4 regions of the Pantoea sp. S18 genome follow, and region 1 is predicted to be linked to each of the others. Evidence: predicted binding sites of a transcription regulator. Region 1 holds the regulator's gene; each other region holds the start of a gene.

Region 1 (3,658 bases):
TCGGATGCGATTGAAGGCATTACCCACTCTCTCTGTACGCTGGAGTTCCAGGATAACCGTCGTCTGTACGATTGGGTGCTGGATAACATCACCATTCCGGTTCATCCGCGTCAGTACGAGTTCTCACGCCTGAATCTGGAATACGCGGTGATGTCGAAGCGTAAACTGACTCAGCTGGTGAGCGAGAAGGTTGTCGAAGGCTGGGACGATCCGCGCATGCTGACCGTGTCTGGTCTGCGTCGTCGTGGTTACAGCGCCGCTTCCATCCGTGAGTTCTGCCGCCGTATTGGTGTGACTAAACAGGACAATATCGTGGAGATGGCTTCACTGGAATCGTGCATTCGTGACGATCTCAATGAAAACGCACCGCGTGCTATGGCCGTAATGGATCCGCTGAAAGTGGTGATCGAGAACCTGCCTGCAGGTCACGAAGAGATCATCAGCATGCCGAATCATCCGAACAAACCTGAGATGGGTACGCGTGAAGTGCCATTCAGCCGTGAAGTGTGGATCGATCGCGCGGACTTCCGTGAAGAAGCTAACAAGCAGTACAAACGTCTGGTGCTGGGCAAAGAAGTGCGTCTGCGTAATGCTTACGTGATCCGTGCCGAACGTGTGGCGAAGGATGATGAAGGCAATATCACCTGCATCTATTGTACCTGCGACGTTGATACGCTGAGCAAAGATCCGGCTGATGGCCGTAAAGTGAAAGGCGTCATCCATTGGGTTTCTGCAATTCACGCGCTGCCAGCGGAATTCCGCCTGTACGATCGTCTGTTCAGTGTGCCAAATCCGGGCGCGGCTGAGGATTTCCTCACCACCATCAACTCGAACTCGCTGGAAATCAAACAGGGCTTCGTGGAGCCAGGTTTGCGTGCAGCCGATCCAATGGCACCGTACCAGTTCGAACGCGAAGGCTATTTCTGTGCTGATAGCGTCTATTCACAGCCATCCAAACTGGTGTTTAACCGCACCGTTGGTTTGCGTGATACCTGGGCAAAAATCGGCGATTAATACATTTTGTCGCTAGCACGATAAGATCATGAAAGGGCGAGCAATCGCCCTTTTTTATTGTCTCGATTTAACCAGATACGACCTTTTATGCTGCCCGCTGCAATTAGCCTTTAATTCCTTATTTGCGACTATTCTGACTTTAGCAAAATTAAACCATTTGCCAGTGTGAAAAACTTTTTTTCAGGTAGGCTATGCGCTCTCAGCCGTTGCTCTGCGGGTAATCAAAGGATAAAAAATGACAAGTCTCGCCCTGGAAGCCAAACATAGCGTGGTGGTTTTACATCAGCTTATCGAACGTATTTTCAATCAGGCAGAAGGCAGTGATGACAGCATTGATCTGTTCTTGTCGTACTTTCATCCCGACTTCAAAATGGTTACGCCTCAGGGTAAACAGCTTGATCTTAATGAGATGGAAACACTGTTTCGCCAGTTGCAGGGGCAGCGTGAAGGGATGCGAATTGCCACCAGTGAGCACGCCATCATTTCGCAGCAAAGCGACGAAGTCACAATTCAGTATCGTGAATTGCAGATGATGAATGGCACCAATCAGACCCGCATTTCTCTGGCGGTACTGGATTGCAGCACCGCCATTCCGCGCTGGCGCTACTTGCAGGAAACGCTCGTTGCCTGATTTCAGACATAAAAAAACCGGCTTAAGCCGGTTTTTTTATACTGCATAGCACACTCAATTACTTATCGTGGAGCGTATCGTCTTCGCGGCAGTCTCCCAGAGCACAGTGACCATACAGGTACAGGCTGTGGTTGCTAAGCTTGATGCCGTGGCGAGTGGCAATTTCACGCTGACGCGTTTCGATTGATTCATCGCTGAATTCGATAACTTTGCCACAATCCAGGCAGATCAAGTGATCGTGGTGATGTTGCTGAGTCAGTTCGAAGACAGATTTGCCGCCTTCAAAGTTATGACGGGTTACGATGCCCGCGTCGTCAAACTGGTTAAGAACGCGATACACCGTTGCCAGACCAATCTCTTCGCCCATATCGATCAGGCGCTTATACAAATCTTCCGCACTGACGTGATGGGACTCGGGGCCGGGTCCCTGAAGCACTTCCAGAATTTTCAGTCTGGGTAGCGTGACTTTCAGGCCAGCCTTCTTCAATGCGGAGTTGTTGTCAGTCATGCGGATATTGTCCTGTTACTTTGCTAGTCACTTGCGGCGCAGGGGCCTTGAATGTTTAGGTCAACGCGCATTCTCATTTGCGTCTCATTATAGAACTCAAGCAGTGAAATGAAAACCAAGGCAACGTCCTTAATCACCAAAGGTTGTAAGGATAAGTCACTAACGTCTTCAGGACGCTTGGGTTTTGGATTCCATTTCACTCAGCCTCATTCTACTGCCAGAGGAATAAGCGGATGACCATTGCGGGTATTCTACAGATTTGCGGGGAAAAGTTAAAAAACCGTAGCTATTATTTTTATAGGAAATTCCGTTGCCCGATGTGAGGCAGCGCGCACATCGGGCAGAGCAGGGAATTAAGCTTCAATAATCTCTTTCAGCTGCAGCTCATCGAAGATCTGCTTCACCCACTTCTCAACACGTTCGTTGGTCAATTCTGGTTGACGATCTTCATCAATCGCCAGACCCAGGAAGTTTTTGTCATCGGCCAGACCTTTAGAGGCTTCGAAATGATAGCCTTCGGTTGGCCAGTGACCAACAATCACCGCACCGTTTGGCTCGATGATGTCACGGATGGTGCCCATCGCGTCACAGAAGTACTCGGCATAATCTTCCTGATCGCCACAACCAAACAGCGCTACCAGCTTGCCATTGAAATCAATCTCTTCCAGCGTCGGGAAAAAATCATCCCAGTCACACTGCGCTTCGCCGTAATACCAGGTTGGAATACCCAGCAGCAGGATGTCGAATGCATCGAGATCTTCTTTGGTGCTCTTAGCAATGTCATGCACTTCGGCGACATCTTTACCCAGTTGTTTCTGGATCATCTTTGCAATGTTTTCAGTGTTGCCGGTATCGCTGCCGAAGAAAATGCCTACGATTGCCATGGGTTAGGTAACCTCTTGAATCCTGATTGTGAAAGTAAGTCAGTTGACTGCACAGTTATGCGAATAATAGCAGACCGGTAAAAAGTGCGGAACTTGTAAAGCCGTGACTTTGTGTTCCAGCGTGCGGTCTTCGCGCGTTACGACAGTTTGAGCTGTGCCAGCAGCATTTGTTCAATCAATTCGCTGCGACTGATGTTTTGCTGATCGGCCAGCGTGCTGAGCGCGTCAACTGCCTCGCTCGACATCTTCAGCTCAACACGACGCAGCCCACGCACTTTATCGCGCTTGAGCTGGTTGCGTTTGTTGATGCGTAACTGTTCATCACGCGTCAGCGGGCTGGTTTTCGGGCGACCAGGACGCCGCTCGTCTGCGAAGAGATCAAGCGTAGTGCGGTCTGTCTGTTCTTTTGCCATGGTTTGTAAAACTGAGTGGGCGCGAACGGCGGAAAGGCGCTGCGCGATTAAAACATTATCGGCCCGACCACGGCGAAAAAATATCCGTGGCAAATTTTTAGCGCGACATCATACTCCAGCGCCTTCCCTGACGCCAACCCTAAAGCGCAAGCGGCAAGCTTTTGCTTTTACAGGTTAAAAAAACGCCGAACGGCGCGTAACACCGCAT
Region 2 (3,658 bases), 1.9 Mb from region 1:
AGAGAGGCAAAGGGATCATCGCCGGGGAAAAAGGTTTTGGCGATCGCGGTGGCGTAATAGCCAAACACCATGAAATCGTACATCTCAAGGAAGTTACCGCTGGTAACGCTAAAGATGGTTTTGGCACCGCCTTGCGACGACTTTTGTAAAGAGTGACTTGAGCTCATATTGTCCTTCCTGGTTTTTTCTTCCGTTTTAACGTGCCGGGCCAGGAATAAACGTGATCCTCTTCACCATTGCAGTTTACAAAAATAAGACCAATAGTAACAATAAATTAACAAGTTAAGTGCGGGAAATAAAAAAGGTCGCCATTAATGGCGACCCTACGTCTACGCTGAAAAATATTATTTTTTGACCGTTTCCATGCCCATCAGGCCAATCTTCAGATAACCGGCTTCACGCAGCTGATCCATCACTTCCATCAGGGTGGCGTAATCAACCGATTTATCCGCCTGGAAGAAGATGGTGGTGTCTTTCTTGCCTTCGGTTTGTGCCGTCAGCGCATTCACCAGCGTCTCTTTGGTGACCGCATCGTTACCGATGAAGATCTGCTTATCTTCCTTGATGGAGAGATAAACCGGCTTTTCCGGACGAGGCTGCGGCGCGCTGGTCGATGCTGGCAGGTTAACGCGCACATCGACGGTGGCTAATGGCGCGGCGACCATAAAGATGATCAGCAGAACTAACATGACGTCGATAAACGGCGTCACGTTGATTTCGTGCATTTCGCCATCGCCGACCGAGTCATCGTTTAAACGCATCGCCATAATACTTATCCTACGCGCAGTTTCTGTGCCGCCGCTGGACGGTTGGCTTCTTTCGCGGTATCGACGTTGCCGAGGTCAAGGTCGCGGCTCTGCAGCAGCATGACCTGCGCGGCGACATCGCCCAGCGACGCTTTGTAGCTGGCAATCATACGCGCGAAGACGTTGTAGATAACCACGGCAGGAATTGCCGCAACCAGACCAATCGCGGTGGCCAGCAGCGCTTCGGCGATGCCCGGCGCAACCACGGCGAGGTTGGTGGTTTGCGTTTTAGCGATACCGATGAAGCTGTTCATGATGCCCCAAACGGTACCAAACAGACCGATAAACGGCGCAACGGAACCGATGGTGGCGAGGAAACCATTACCGCGACCGGCATGACGACTGAATGCGGCCACGCGGCGATCGAGACGGAAGCTGGTACGCTCTTTAATGCCATCCAGATCTTCGGTGCCGGCAGACAGCTCCAGCTCATTCTGCGCATCGTTAAGCAGCACAGCGCTGTGGCTGTTGGCTTTGAAGGTTTCAGCAGCACGGTAAGCATCGTTTAACGAGCGGGCTTCGCCCAGCGCTTGCTGCTCGCGTTTCAGGCGACGTTTCGCCCCGCTCAGCTCAGCAAACTTACCGAAGAAAATTGCCCAGGTGACAACGGAAGCCAGTAACAGGCCAATCATCACAATCTTTACCACGATATCGGCATGCTGATACATGCCCCAAACGGAGAGATCCGTTTGCATCAAATCACTGGCTACCACGCTGCATCTCCAACTTCTGTTGCACAGTTCACGATTGAAGCGCGGATCATAGCAAAAAAAACGCCCGAAGTGATAGTGGTTCTCATTACTATTTACAAAGCAAAGAGGCCAGCAATTTCCACAATTTAGCTGATGTTATGCGCAATACTGGCCTCACTCTGATAATCCGCAATCAGGCTCAACCCACTACGCTGATTCGTGGTAACGTGGATGTTTTGTGGGAAATGTCAGGAAAGGCAGTGATGGCAACGAAGAAAATAGACACCACGCTTGTCAGCGCGGGACGCAATAAACGTTACACTCAAGGCTCAGTTAACAGCGTAATTCAACGCGCTTCATCCCTGGTTTTTGACACGGTCGCCGACAAGAAACGTGCTACCGCCGGTCGCGCTTCAGGCGAGCTGTTTTATGGCCGTCGCGGCACCCTCACCCATTTCTCGCTGCAAGACGCCATGACCGAGCTGGAAGGCGGCGCAGGTTGCGCACTTTATCCGTGCGGTGCGGCGGCAGTCTCTAATGCCATTTTGTCCTTTGTCGAAGCTGGCGACCATATTCTGGTCAGCGGCGCGGTCTATGAACCGACGCAGGATTTCTGCTCGAAAATTCTCAGTAAGCTGAACGTCACCACCACCTATTTCGACCACTGCATCGGCAGCGAAATTGGCGAACTGGTGCAGCCGAATACGCGCGTGGTGTTCCTGGAATCACCGGCATCGATCACCATGGAAGTGCAGGATATTCCGGCGATTGTTGCCGCCGTGCGCGCCAAAGCGCCGGATGCGATCATCATGATCGATAATACCTGGGCGGCGGGCGTGCTGTTTAACGCGCTGGAGCATGGCATCGATATTTCGATTCAGGCCGGCACCAAATACATCATTGGTCACAGCGATGCGATGATTGGCACTGCGGTAGCGAATGAACGTTGCTGGCCACAGCTGCGCGAGAATTCCTATCTGATGGGCCAGATGGTCGATGCCGATACCGCCTATATGGCGAGCCGCGGCATTCGTACGCTGGGCACGCGTTTGCGTCAGCACGAAGAGAGCGGATTGCAGGTGGCCGAATGGCTGGCAACGCAGCCGGAAGTAGCGCGCGTGAATCATCCGGCGCTGGCGCAGTGTAAAGGCCATGAATTCTGGCAGCGTGATTTCAGCGGCAGCAGCGGTTTGTTCTCTTTCATCCTGCATGAAAAACTGAGCCGTGAGCAGCTGGCAAATTACCTCGATCACTTCCACCATTTCAGCATGGCGTATTCGTGGGGCGGCTATGAATCACTGATTCTGGCAAATCAGCCCGAAGAGCTGGCGGCGATTCGTCCGGCGGGCGGCGTGGATTTTGACGGCACTTTGGTGCGTCTGCATATCGGCCTCGAACATGTCGACGACTTGCTGGATGACCTGAAAGCCGGTTTTGCACGTTTAAGAAGTTAAACAGAAGATAAACCACGCTGTGGCGGCGATGAGAGATCAACGTATACGATGCCACAGAAGGTTAAAATTAGACTCCTTGTGACTCGATGGAATAGCTGATGGGTGTTTTACATGAGATTGTCCAGGCGCTTTGGCATCAGGATTTTGCCGCGCTAGGCAATCCGGATGTCGTTTGGATTGTTTACGGCGTGATGTTTTTAACGCTGTTTCTGGAAAACGGTTTGCTGCCCGCGTCATTCCTGCCGGGCGATAGCCTGCTGTTACTGGCGGGCGCGATGGTCGCTAAAGGTGTGATGGATTTCGTGCCGACGATTGTGATTTTGACCACGGCGGCCAGTCTCGGCTGCTGGCTCAGCTATCTGCAAGGGCGCTGGCTCGGCAACACCAAACTGGTGAAAAGCTGGTTACTGCATCTGCCCGCGCAATATCACCAGCGCGCGTGGAATATGTTTAACCGCCACGGTTTGATGGCGCTGCTGGTTGGCCGCTTCCTCGCTTTTGTACGCACCTTGCTGCCCACCATGGCCGGCATTTCCGGTTTGAACAATGGCCGCTTCCAGCTGTTTAACTGGTTGAGCGGTTTGTTGTGGGTTGGGATTGTGGTGACGCTAGGCTACGGCATTAGCCATGTGCCCTTTATCAAGCGCCATGAAGATCAGGTGATGGCGATCCTGATGATTCTGCCGATCGCGCTGCTGTTTATCGG
Region 3 (3,658 bases), 690 kb from region 1:
GCGCCTCCCGCACCAGTAAAGCAATCAGATAAAGTCCACCGAGAATGACGGTAATCACGCCAACCGGTAATTGATAAGGCAGGAATAAGTGCTGTGCGGCGAAGTCTGCGGCAATCAGCAGCAGCGCGCCGCACAACGCCGCCAGCGGCAAGGCACCTTTGACACCGCCGCCGAGGCGACGGGCAATCTGCGGCGCCAGCAGCGCGACAAACGAAATCGGCCCAACCAGCGCGGTAGACGCCGCCGTGAGCACCACGCCAATCAGCATTAGCCACATGCGGCTGCGCTCCACCGGCACGCCAAGCGCGCAGGCGGTATCGTCGCCCATCTCCAGCAACCGCATCCGCCGCGCCAGCAGCGCCATCAGCAGTAACGCCAGCAGCAGCACCACAATCACCGGCGGCGTTTTCGCCCAGGTAATGCCGTTGAGCGATCCGGCGCTCCACAAGCCCGCACTCAGCGCCGACTCCAGCGAAGCGCTGATAATCAGCCATGAGTTCAACGCCATCAGCAGCGCTCGCACGCTGATGCCGACGATAATCAGGCGGAAGGTTTCCACGCCGTTGCGCCAGGCAAATAGATAAACCAGCGCCGCCGTGGCAATACCGCCAATCAACGCTGCGCCAGTCATCGCTGTGACGCTTTGATTGAACAGCACCAGCGCCACCAGCACGCCGCTGTAAGCGCCGGTGTTGAAGCCAAGAATGTCTGGACTGCCGAGCGGATTGCGCAGCAGCGACTGGAAAATCGCGCCGCTGATGCCTAACGCCGCACCAATCAACAGCGCCATCAGCACACGCGGCAAGCGCCACTCCAGCACGATCAGTTTGACGTTGCTGGCGCCCTGCCCGAGCAGAATTTGCCAGATCTGTTCACCGCTAATCTGCAATGCGCCGCGCGTCATCGCCAGCCAGGCAAGCAGAGCGCAGGCGCACAGCAGCCAAAGCGTATGAAGCCAGACACGACGCGTCATAATGCACCCCGACCCAATTTACGGCGCACCAGCACAATTAGCATCGGCGCACCGAGCATCGCCGTAACGATGGAAACCCGCAGCTCGCCCGCCACCAGCAGGCGGCCAAGAATATCGGCGGCAAGCAGCAGAATCGGCGTGACCAGCGCGGTCGCGGGCAGCATCCAGCGGTGATCGTTGCCCACCAGCCAGCGGGCAAAGTGCGGCGTCATCAAACCAACAAAGGCAATCGGGCCCACCGCCGCCGTGGCTGCGCCGCACAGTAGCGCAATCGCCAACAGGCCAAGCAGTTGGGTGCGCGCCACTCGCGTACCGAGCGCGGTCGCCATGTCGCCGCCCATACTCAAACTGTTCAGCGCCTGCGACAGCGCAATGGCCACCACGCTGCCGATCAGCACCGCCGGGAACAGCGTGCGCAGCGTAGAGAAGTTGCGAATATCCAGCGAACCGCTGTGCCAGAAGCGCAGATGATCGTAGATGTCAGGATTAAGCAGCGACAGACCAGAGGTTAATCCATCCAGCACCGCGCCCAGCGCCACGCCGGCCAGCGTCAGACGCACCGGATTGACGCGCCCGCCGCCAATCGCGCCGGTCATCGCCACCAGCACGGAAGCCAACAGCGCGCCGCCAAAGGCGAAGCCGAGCCAATCCACCGGCGAGTCAGCACCGAACAGCGCAATGCCAATCACCACCGCGAAACCGGCTCCGGCGTTAACGCCAAGAATGCCGGGATCGGCCAGCGGATTGCGCGTCAGGCTCTGCATCAACGCACCAGCAATGCCCAGCGCCACGCCCGCCAGTAAACCGGCCAGCGTACGTGGCAGGCGCGCGTCACGCACAATGACGCACTCCGCGCTGTTACAGGAGGTGGTAAGCGAATGATAAACATCGGGAAGCGGTATCGATTTTGCCCCCAGCATTAAGCTGAGCGCGATGAGGAGCAAGAGCAGAATCCCTGAGCCTGCTAATGCACGAATCTGGCGCATAGCGTTCTAAACCTTCACTGTTCAACGTCGTCGCATGCGCGATGTAACTTGATAATGGTTATCGTTATTACTCGCGTTTAGCTATGTTACCATGACTCGCCTCGCGGACGATGAGGAAAATTGGTGCAATAAGGCGAACACATGAACAAATCTTCCCACTTTATCGATCTCTCGCTGCTGAAAACCCATCCGGCTTTTCGCGCGGTGTTTATCGCGCGTTTTATCTCGATTGTCGCACTCGGCATGCTCGCCGTGGCGGTGCCGGTGCAGATCCAGCACCTGACAAATTCACCGCTGCTGGTGGGATTGGCGGTGACGCTGGCCGCTGCGGGCATGTTTATCGGCCTGCTCACCGGCGGCGTATTGGCGGATCGCCATGAACGCAAAAAGCTGATTCTGTTTGCCCGATCGACCTGCGGCTTAGGTTTTATCGCGCTCGCCATCAACGCCGCGCTGCCAGAACCCTCTTTGATCGCGGTTTATCTGCTCGGTTTCTGGGATGGCTTTTTCGGCGCGATTGGCGTGACCGCGCTGCTGGCGGCGACGCCCGCGCTGGTCGGCAGGGAAAACATTATGCAGGCGGGCGCGATCACCATGTTGACGGTGCGCTTCGGCTCGATTTTATCGCCAGCGATTGCCGGTCTGGTGATTGCGCATGGCGGCGTAACCTGGAACTACGCCCTCGCCGCCTTCGGCACTTTGCTTACCGTGTTAACGCTGCTGAAATTGCCGACCTTGCCGCCTCCGCCGCAGCCGCGTGAACATCCGCTGAAATCCCTCGCCGCTGGCGTGCAGTTTCTTTTCGCCAGCCCGATTGTCGGTATGGTGGCGCTGATTGGCGCATTAGTGACGCTGGCCAGCGCGGTGCGCGTGCTCTATCCATCCCTCGCGCCGCATTGGTCAGTAAGCGCGGACCAGCTTGGCCTGATGTACGCCGCTGTGCCGCTTGGTGCGGCGATCGGCGCATTCACCAGCGGTAAACTGAAACACGCCGCGCGTCCCGGACAGCTGGTGCTCGGCAGCGCGATTGCGGCGTTTATCGCGCTGGGTTTGTTTAGCCTGATGCCGAACCTGCTGCTGGCGCTCGCCTGTTTAGTCGCCTTCGGTTACTTCAGCGCCATCAACAGTCTGGTGCAGTACGCGATGATTCAGGCATTAACGCCGGATCATCTGTTAGGCCGTATCAACGGCTTGTGGACCGCGCAGAACGTGACCGGCGATGCGATTGGTGCGGCGGTGATTGGTGCGATGGGTTCATGGTTGCTGCCACCGCAGGCCGCCGCCGTATTTGGCTTTGCGGCGGCGCTGCTCGGCATATTGATGTGGTTGGTGATGGGCCGTTTACGTCGTTACCATCCGCCAGCGCCGGAGCTGGCGGAACAGGCATCATGATTTAACGAACAGCTTTTCCAGACGCGCCAGCAGATTGCTGGCGCTGTAGTAATCGAGACGGAAAGAATCGACGCCCAGCTCGTACACCTGCTTGTTCTGTACCGCAGCGTTTTGCGCGAGGAACGGATTGCCTAGCACCGATTGCGTGGTTTTATCGTCAGCGGCAAACAGCAGGAAGGTTTTCCCGGTCAGGCCGCTGGCAACGCTTTCGCCCGATAGCTGAATGATGTCTTTGCGTTGTCCCATGCTGTGGCCCTGCTCAACCGTCGCCGGTGGCGCTGCCAGGGTGAAGCCAAGTTGTTCCAGC
Region 4 (3,658 bases), on a different replicon from region 1:
TTTCAAATCGCCGGTGTGGTCGTGAAAATCACTCATTGAAAGATTTCCTGATTGCGTTTGGCTTGTTTAACAGCACCAAAGCCGATGCCCCAGTTGTCGAGGATCTTGTTGTAGCTGCCATCTTTGATCAGCGAGTTCAGCGCGGCCTGTACGGCGGGCTCAAGCGCAGAATCTTTCGGGAAAGCAACGGAAACTGGCGCATCGTGTACAGTGATTTCGCCGCTCATGGTCAGCGGTTTGATCACTTTCACCTGCCACAGCAAGCCTTCATACGGGCCGAGGAACATTGGCACGCGACCGCTTACCACCGCCTGCACGCCAGCTGGACGATCCGGGAATACCGAAACTTTGATTGGTTTTTTACCCGCCGCTTCACAGGCTTTGCTGGCGTCTTCAAGGCGCGTGACCTGCGTGGTACCGGAACCGGCACCCACTTCTTTACCGCATACATCCGCCAGTTCTTTGAATGGCGCGATGTTGGCATCTTTACGCGAGATAATGCCGAGGCGGCTGGCATCGTAGTAACCGACGAAGTCGATGATCTTGGCACGCGCTGGCGTGGCGTTGATGTTAGAAAGCGCAACATCGTAGCGTCCGGTTTTCAGGCCTGGAATGATGTTGTCGAAACCGCCGGTGTCGCGCCACTGAACCTGGATTCCCAGACGCTCGCCCACGGCATTCATAATATCGATTTCACGGCCAGCCAGGGTTTTGTTGTCTTCTTTATAGAAGGTGGTTGGCGGCGTGTTGGGGTTGGTTCCGGCAACAATGTAGCCACGTTTCACCACATCCGCAGGCAGCAAACTTTTCAGCGCGGGATCGGCCTGCACGTGGATTGAGCTGTCAGTTGGGACGGATTCATCGGCGGCGAACGCGGTGTGTGCACTCAGCGCGAGCGCAAGAATAGTCATGCCTTTGGCGAATTTCACTGGAACCTTTCTCCTGATTTATAAAAAGTTTCCCCACAGGGAAAAGGCGTTGAGGTAGCGATGGTTTTGTCTCCTGACTAACCTCGCGCGAACGGCGTGCGGTGGAAGGAATTGTCATCCTCATTACGTCCCGGAGACATTGTGTTTGAAGATATACGGCGATCACAAATGCGAAAAAAACATATCTATTGCCGAAATATGGCAATAGCCGCAAGCACGGTTGCAAGGCGGGATTTCCGCCCCAGATTTGGCACGTAAGACTCAGCAGAATTCAGAATTTGCTAGTGAATCAATAGCCTGCTTATCCAATATTCATCGATACATTTCTTCTTACTCATAACGGATTCATCTAAGCACCTGAGGAGTTACCTTCCCCCCACAACTCGTACCCGCAACGGAAAATCCTTTGTAAAGGTTTGTATTGTCAGACTTGTTGCCGTCTCGCTGAATAGACAATGAGAAACGTTATCATTATCATGCGCATTTACTTACAATTGTTAACGTAACAGGGAGAAAACTTAAGTGAATGTAACTATGCGTGGCAAAAAGCGTCCGATTGCGCTTTTTTTAGCGGGAATGCTAACGTCACCTGCTTTTGCAGCTGAAACTTCAGAAAAGCTGGCTGACGATGAATCAATGATCGTCACCGCCGAGCAGGAGCTCAAACAGCAACCGGGCGTGTCCACCATTACGGCTGAAGACATCAAGAAAAATCCCCCTGTTAACGATCTCTCCGACATCATCCGCAAAATGCCCGGCGTGAACCTCACCGGTAACGGCGCCAGCGGCAGCCGCGGCAATAACCGTCAAATTGATATCCGTGGCATGGGCCCGGAAAACACCTTGATAATGATCGATGGCGTGCCGGTTTCTTCGCGTAACTCAGTGCGTTACAGCTGGCGCGGCGAGCGTGATTCACGCGGCGATACCAACTGGGTGCCAGCGGAAATGGTGGAGCGCATTGAAGTGATTCGTGGCCCGGCCGCCGCACGTTACGGTTCTGGCGCGGCGGGCGGCGTGGTGAACATCATCACCAAGCGTCCAACCAATGACTGGCACGGCTCGCTGTCGCTCTACACCAGCCAGCCAGAAAACGACAAAGAAGGTGATACCCGACGCGCTAACTTCAATCTCAGCGGCCCGCTGGCCGGTGATGCCTTGACCATGCGTCTGTACGGCAACATCAACCGAACCGATGCCGATGCGTTCGATATCAACACCGCCGAAAACGGTTCATACGCTGCGGGCCGTGAAGGCGTGCGCAATAAAGACATCAATACCGTGCTGTCGTGGAAAATCACGCCGCTACAAATTGTCGACTTCTCCTACGGTTACAGCCGTCAGGGCAACATTTACGCCGGTGATACGCAAAACAGCAACAGCAACGCCAGCACCGACGGTTTAGTGGAATCGCTGTACGGCGATGAAACTAACCGCATGTATCGTCAGAGCTACGGCATCGCGCACAACGGTATCTGGGATTGGGGAACCTCGAAGCTCAACTTTAACTACGAGAAAACCAATAATACGCGCCTGCAGGAAGGCACTGCTGGTCGTACCGAAGGGATGATCAACAGCGATACGTATGCCACCAGTCGTTTGGAAAGCTATCGCGCGGGCGGAGAGATCAACTTCCCGCTGCAGCTGCTGGTTGATCAAACCGTGACGCTGGGCGCGGAATGGAACCGCGACGAGTTGAACGATCCGGCATCAATGCTGGCGTCCAACGCCAGCGGCGTCAATCTGCCAGGCAGCTCTGGCGATCCGTCGCAGCGCAGCAGCAAAAACAGTGCCACCATCAGTTCTCTGTTCTTCGAAGACAACATTGCTGCCACTGATACCACCGAAGTAATTCCGGGCCTGCGTTTTGATTATCACGATCAGTTTGGCGCGAACTGGAGCCCAAGCCTGAACGTTTCACAAGGATTAGGCGACTACTTCACCTTGAAAGCCGGTATTGCGCGGGTGTTTAAAGCGCCTAACCTGTATCAGTCAACGCCGGGTTATCTGCTCTCGACGCGTGGCAACGGCTGCCCGATTGGCCTCAGCCAATGTTATCTGCTGGGTAATGACGATCTCGATGCAGAAACCAGCGTCAACAAAGAGATTGGTCTGGAATTCAGCAACGAAGGCTATGTCGCGGGCATCACCTGGTTCCGCAATGACTACAAGAACAAGATTGTGTCGGGCACCGAGCCGGTTTATTCCAACACCCGCCCGGTTTATAACGTGCTGCGCTGGGAAAACGGCGGCAAAGCGATTGTCGAAGGACTGGAAGGTAATCTGACCATTCCTTTAATTGCCGATACGCTGGAATGGCGCTCCAACGCTACCTACATGTTCCGCTCCGAGAGTAAGGAAACTGGCAATCCGCTGTCCGTGATCCCGGAATTTACCATCAACTCGCAGCTAGAGTGGCAGGCGACGCAGGATCTCAGCGCCAACATCAACTGGACGCAGTATGGCCGCCAGAAACCGCGTCAGAATGCCGAGACCAATATCGATACCTCGAACATGACAACGCAGGAAATCAGCCCGTATTCGGTGTTTGGTCTGAACGTCAATTACGATATCACCAAAAACTTGCGTGCTAATGCCGGTATCAACAACCTGTTTGATAAACGCATCTACCGCGAGAATTCGGGTGCGTCGACCTATAACGAACCGGGCCGCGCGTATTACGCTGGCGTGACGATGTCGTTTTGATTGAGCTGGGTTTTGGTCGCCAT

Evidence for each region. Region 1 encodes Fur, which represses iron uptake genes when iron is present. Its sites were predicted from a motif close to ATAATAATGAGAACNACTATCAA; they were not measured.
Region 2: exbB (tol-pal system-associated acyl-CoA thioesterase) is a predicted target of Fur. The motif match lies at 1,589-1,611, and genes of this name have one in related genera.
Region 3: entS (enterobactin transporter EntS) is a predicted target of Fur. The motif match lies at 2,008-2,030, and genes of this name have one in related genera.
Region 4: VIJ98_RS20945 (TonB-dependent siderophore receptor) is a predicted target of Fur. The motif match lies at 1,385-1,407, and genes of this name have one in related genera.

Annotation. Positions count from the first base shown of each region.
Region 1 covers NZ_CP142688.1:1,235,887-1,239,544, forward strand. Annotated here, with positions in the region: gene glnS (glutamine--tRNA ligase) at 1-1,014, shown strand, start outside; gene VIJ98_RS05575 (hypothetical protein) at 1,250-1,645, shown strand; gene fur (ferric iron uptake transcriptional regulator) at 1,704-2,153, opposite strand; gene fldA (flavodoxin FldA) at 2,507-3,037, opposite strand; gene ybfE (LexA regulated protein) at 3,175-3,450, opposite strand; gene ybfF (esterase) at 3,618-3,658, opposite strand, start outside.
Region 2 covers NZ_CP142688.1:3,656,521-3,660,178, forward strand. Annotated here, with positions in the region: gene VIJ98_RS16915 (MFS transporter) at 1-167, opposite strand, end outside; gene exbD (TonB system transport protein ExbD) at 345-767, opposite strand; gene exbB (tol-pal system-associated acyl-CoA thioesterase) at 773-1,501, opposite strand; gene metC (cystathionine beta-lyase) at 1,762-2,952, shown strand; gene VIJ98_RS16935 (DedA family protein) at 3,051-3,658, shown strand, end outside.
Region 3 covers NZ_CP142688.1:542,832-546,489, reverse strand. Annotated here, with positions in the region: gene fepG (iron-enterobactin ABC transporter permease) at 1-973, opposite strand, end outside; gene fepD (Fe(3+)-siderophore ABC transporter permease) at 970-1,959, opposite strand; gene entS (enterobactin transporter EntS) at 2,101-3,351, shown strand; gene fepB (Fe2+-enterobactin ABC transporter substrate-binding protein) at 3,346-3,658, opposite strand, start outside.
Region 4 covers NZ_CP142689.1:229,492-233,149, reverse strand. Annotated here, with positions in the region: gene VIJ98_RS20955 (amino acid ABC transporter permease) at 1-36, opposite strand, end outside; gene VIJ98_RS20950 (ABC transporter substrate-binding protein) at 33-929, opposite strand; gene VIJ98_RS20945 (TonB-dependent siderophore receptor) at 1,464-3,635, shown strand.